2 regions of the Variovorax sp. GW821-FHT09D07 genome follow, and region 1 is predicted to be linked to the other one. Evidence: predicted binding sites of a transcription regulator. Region 1 holds the regulator's gene; the other holds the start of a gene.

The links. The regulator sigma-54, encoded in region 1, starts transcription at its own class of promoters, with help from an activator protein. The targets are predictions, from matches to a motif close to TGGCANGNAANCTGCTTT.
Region 2: AC07OX_RS23730 (ammonium transporter) is a predicted target of sigma-54. The motif match lies at 876-893, and genes of this name have one in related genera.

What each region holds. Positions count from the first base shown of each region.
Region 1 covers NZ_JBWKOY010000012.1:66,268-68,456, forward strand. Annotated here, with positions in the region: gene lptB (LPS export ABC transporter ATP-binding protein) at 1-276, shown strand, start outside; gene rpoN (RNA polymerase factor sigma-54) at 294-1,883, shown strand; gene AC07OX_RS28925 (phospholipase D family protein) at 1,894-2,189, shown strand, end outside.
Region 2 covers NZ_JBWKOY010000007.1:195,698-197,886, forward strand. Annotated here, with positions in the region: gene AC07OX_RS23730 (ammonium transporter) at 1-839, opposite strand, end outside; gene AC07OX_RS23735 (sulfite exporter TauE/SafE family protein) at 1,259-2,017, shown strand; gene AC07OX_RS23740 (tripartite tricarboxylate transporter permease) at 2,066-2,189, opposite strand, start outside.

The DNA.
Region 1 (2,189 bases):
GCACTGGCCACGCAGCCGCGCTTCATCCTGCTGGACGAGCCCTTCGCCGGCATCGACCCGATCGCGGTGATCGAGATCCAGCGGATCATCAGTTTCCTGAAAGAGCGCGGCATCGGCGTGCTCATCACCGACCACAACGTGCGTGAGACGCTGGGCATCTGCGATCACGCGTTCATCATCAGCGACGGGCACGTGCTGGCACAAGGCACACCCTCGGAGATCGTCGACAACGCCGAGGTACGCAGGGTGTACCTGGGCGAGCACTTCCGCATGTAAGGGAGGGTCGGGTCTCCATGAAGCAAGGGCTGTCCCTTCGCGTCTCGCAGCATCTGGCGCTGACGCCACAGCTGCAGCAGTCCATTCGCCTGCTCCAGCTCTCCACGCTCGAGTTGAGCCAGGAGGTCGAGCAGATGCTGGACGAGAACCCGTTCCTCGAACGCACCGCGGAAGAAGCGGCGCGCGAGGAATTCGGGCTGGACACGGCCGATGCGCCGGTGCCGCGCGACGACGCGGGCGAGGGCGAGGCCGAGTTCACGCCGTCCGCCGCCAGCACGTCCTCCACGTCCAGCGACACCACCTCCTCGACCCCCGACACCGACGGCCCCGCCGCCGAGATCGCCGAGCGCGAGCCCGACTGGGAAGGCGACGGCACCGTCGACATGGCGCCCGACGACAGCGAGTGGGGCAGCGATGCACCCGCACGCCAGAACAACCTGGGCGACGACGAGCGTGCCGACGCCACCGAGCTCGCGCGCAGCCAGGAGTCGCTGCAGTCCTTCCTGCACCGCCAGGCGCTGAGCCTGCGGCTCAATGAAAACGACTGCGCCGCGCTGCGCTTCCTGATCGAGTCGCTCAACGACGACGGCTACCTCGAAGACTCGCTGCCCGCGCTGGCCTCGGGCCTGGCGGGCGACGACAACGACCAGTTCGACGACCTCGTGCACCACTTCCAGGTGGCGCTGGGCCTGCTGCAGAGCCTGGAGCCGGTCGGCGTCGGTGCGCGCGACCTGGGCGAATGCCTGAGCATCCAGCTGAAGGCGCTCGCCAGCGAAGACGAGACCGAGGCCGAAGCGCTCATCCGCAAGACCGCCATCGCGATCTGCAAGCAGCCGATGGAGCTGCTCGCGCGGCGCGACTTCAAGCGCCTGGCCACGCTCACGCGCACCAACGAAGAGCTGGTGCGCTCGGCGCTGCAAGTCATTGCGCGGCTCGAACCCAAGCCAGGGCGCCGCTTTGTCGACGTCGAGCGCAACATCGTCATTCCCGACGTGATCGTGACCAAGACCGGGCGCGGCACGAACGTGAAGTTCCGCGTCATGCTGAACCCCGAGGTCATGCCGCGCCTGCGCGTGCACGACATCTACGCCGGGGCGCTCAAGTCGCACAAGGGCGAGGGCAGCCAGGCGCTGTCGCAGCGGCTGCAGGAGGCGCGCTGGTTCATCAAGAACATCCAGCAGCGCTTCGACACCATCCTGCGCGTGAGCAACGCCATCGTCGAGCGCCAGAAGAGCTACTTCGTGCACGGCGAGCTGGCCATGCGCCCGCTGGTGCTGCGCGAGATCGCCGACGAGCTGGGCCTGCACGAGTCGACCATCTCGCGCGTGACCACCGCCAAGTACATGGCCACGCCCTTCGGCACGGTCGAGCTCAAGTACTTCTTCGGCTCGGCGCTGGGCACCGAGACCGGCGGCAACGCGTCGAGCACCGCGGTGCGCGCGCTGATCAAGCAGTTCGTGAGTTCGGAAAGCATCAAGAAGCCGCTGTCCGACAGCCAGATTTCCGAGATGCTGAAAGAGCAGGGCATCGAGTGCGCGCGCCGCACCGTCGCCAAGTACCGCGAGGCCTTGCGCATCGCACCGGCCAACCTGCGCAAAGCCCTGTAGAAAGCCCACGATGACCCGTCGCCTGCTGTCGCGCTGGGGGCATTGGGTCTTCGCCCTCGTGGCTGCATCGCTGTTCGCCGGCTGTGCCACCTTGCCCGACGAGGCACCGCGCCCGCCCACCAAGGCCATCGCCGTCTCGGCCGACACCGCGCTCGGCAAGATCGCGCTGGCCTCGCAGCCCGACCCCGACCTCAGCGGCTTTCGCCTGATGCCCGGCGGCGATTTCGCCTTCGACACGCGGCTGCAGCTGGCGCGCCGCGCGCAGCGCACGCTCGACGTGCAGTACTACCAGATCGAGAACGACGA
Region 2 (2,189 bases), on a different contig from region 1:
AGGCCGGAGCACAGGCCCAAGAGCGAGGGGCTGCGGCGCACGATCCATTCGCCGATCATCCAGCTCATGGCGCCAGCCGCCGCCGCGATGTGCGTCACCAGCATGGCCAGGCCGGCGCGCCCGTCGGCCGCCACCGCCGAGCCCGCATTGAAGCCGAACCAGCCCACCCACAGCAGGCCCGCGCCCGTCATGGTGAGCGCCAGGCTGTAGGGCTCGAAGGCCTCGCGCCCGTAGCCCCGGCGCGGCCCGAGCGCATAGGCGCACACCAGCCCCGCGATGCCCGCGTTGACGTGCACCACCGAGCCGCCCGCGAAGTCGAGCGCGCCCATCTGCGCGAGCCAGCCGCCCGGCTCCCACACCCAGTGCGCGACTGGCGCGTACACGAGCACGCTCCACAGCAGCGCGAACCACAGCAGCGCCGAGAAGCGCATGCGCTCGACAAAAGCGCCGAGCACCAGCGCGGTGGTGATGATCGCGAAGCTCAGCTGGAACATCGCGTAGACCGATTCCGGCACGTTCGGCGCCACGTGGCTCACGGCCACCTGGCCGGCCTCCTTCAGGTACTCGAAGCCCGAAAAACCGATGCGCGAGAGCTTGCCCAGCCAGGGCCAGCCGGGCGTGAAGGCCAGCGAGTAGCCGAGCGCGAACCAGGTCAGAGAGACCACGGCGGCGATCGCCACCACCCCGGCCATGGTGGCCAGCACGTTCTTGCGCCGCACCATGCCGGCATAGAAGAGCGCGATGCCGGGCAGCGTCATCAGCAGCACCAGCGCGGTCGAGGTCATCATCCAGGCGGTGTCGGCCGCGTTCAGGGAGGCTTGGGGTGCCAGCAGGGCCATGACCGTTTCTTCTTGGAGTGGTGGACAAGAGGCCTGTGTGCACGAGTCATGCCATCTTGTTAACTGACTGAAACACTTTGGTTTCCCAACCGGAGGGTCGAAGTAACACGAAGCGGGTAATTCCTAATGCACCGGGCGGGTGCGCGCTTGCACAATCTGCGCACTCGCGACGGGCCCTGCTCGTACTGCCGAGGGTCCGAGGAGACAAGCTTCCGATCGATCAACAAGAACATTCTTCAAAGGCTCCGTACGAGATGCCTGTCTGATATTTGAAAAGCGCCGCTGGTCGGCGCTTTTTTTTGCCTGTTCGCAGCGCGAATGCAGGCCCTTTCCTCCAAGCCAAACAAGCCTCCTGGCCAGCCGCTACCGGCCACCACAGCTATCGTTTCGATAGCGATTCCGGTGAGACAATCGCCCGCATGGAAATGCTGGTGGTCACGGGCGCCTCACTGCTCGCGGGTTTTATCGATGCGATCGTGGGCGGCGGCGGGTTGATCCTGGTGCCGGCCCTCTTTGCGGTGTTTCCGGGCGCGCCGCCCGCCACGCTGCTGGGCACCAACAAGAGCGCGTCCATCTGGGGCACGGCGGCCTCGGCGGCCCAGTTCAGCCAGCGGGTGCAGATGCGCTGGAGCGCCATGTGGCCGGCCGCGCTGCTGGGCTTCGGCGGCTCGATGCTCGGCGCGTGGACCGTCACGGTCTTCCCGGGGGACTTCCTGCGCCGGGCGCTGCCGGTCATCCTGCTGGGCGTGCTGATCTACACGCTGGCGCGCAAGGACATGGGCCGGCTGCACGCGCCGCGCTTCAGCGGCCGCGCCGAGACGCTGGCGGCCAGCACCATCGGTCTGACCATCGGTTTCTACGACGGCTTCTTCGGCCCGGGCACGGGCAGCTTCCTGGTGTTCCTGTTCGTGCGCTGGATGGGCTACGACTTCCTCAACGCCTCGGCCTCGGCCAAGGTCATCAACACCCTGACCAACGCCGCCGCGCTGATCCTGCTGGCCGCCAAGGGCCACGTCTGGTGGCACTACGGGCTGGTGATGGCGGTGGCCAACGTGGCCGGCAGCCTGGTCGGCACGCGCGTGGCGCTGAAGCACGGGGCGGGCTTCGTGCGGATCGTGTTCATCGTGGTGGTGAGTGCGCTGATCCTGAAAACCGCCTACGACGCGTTCCTGAAATAAAAGAGCCCCTGGCGTCCGGCCAGGGGCTTTTCTTTGAGGGCACCGAGGTCAGTCCTCGACAAACGCCTCTTCGCGCTTTGCCTTGATCGCCGGCAGCAGCACGATGGCCAGCAGCAGCGCCGCAGCGATCAGCAGCCCCGCCGACAGCGGCCGCGTGACGAACACGCTCCAC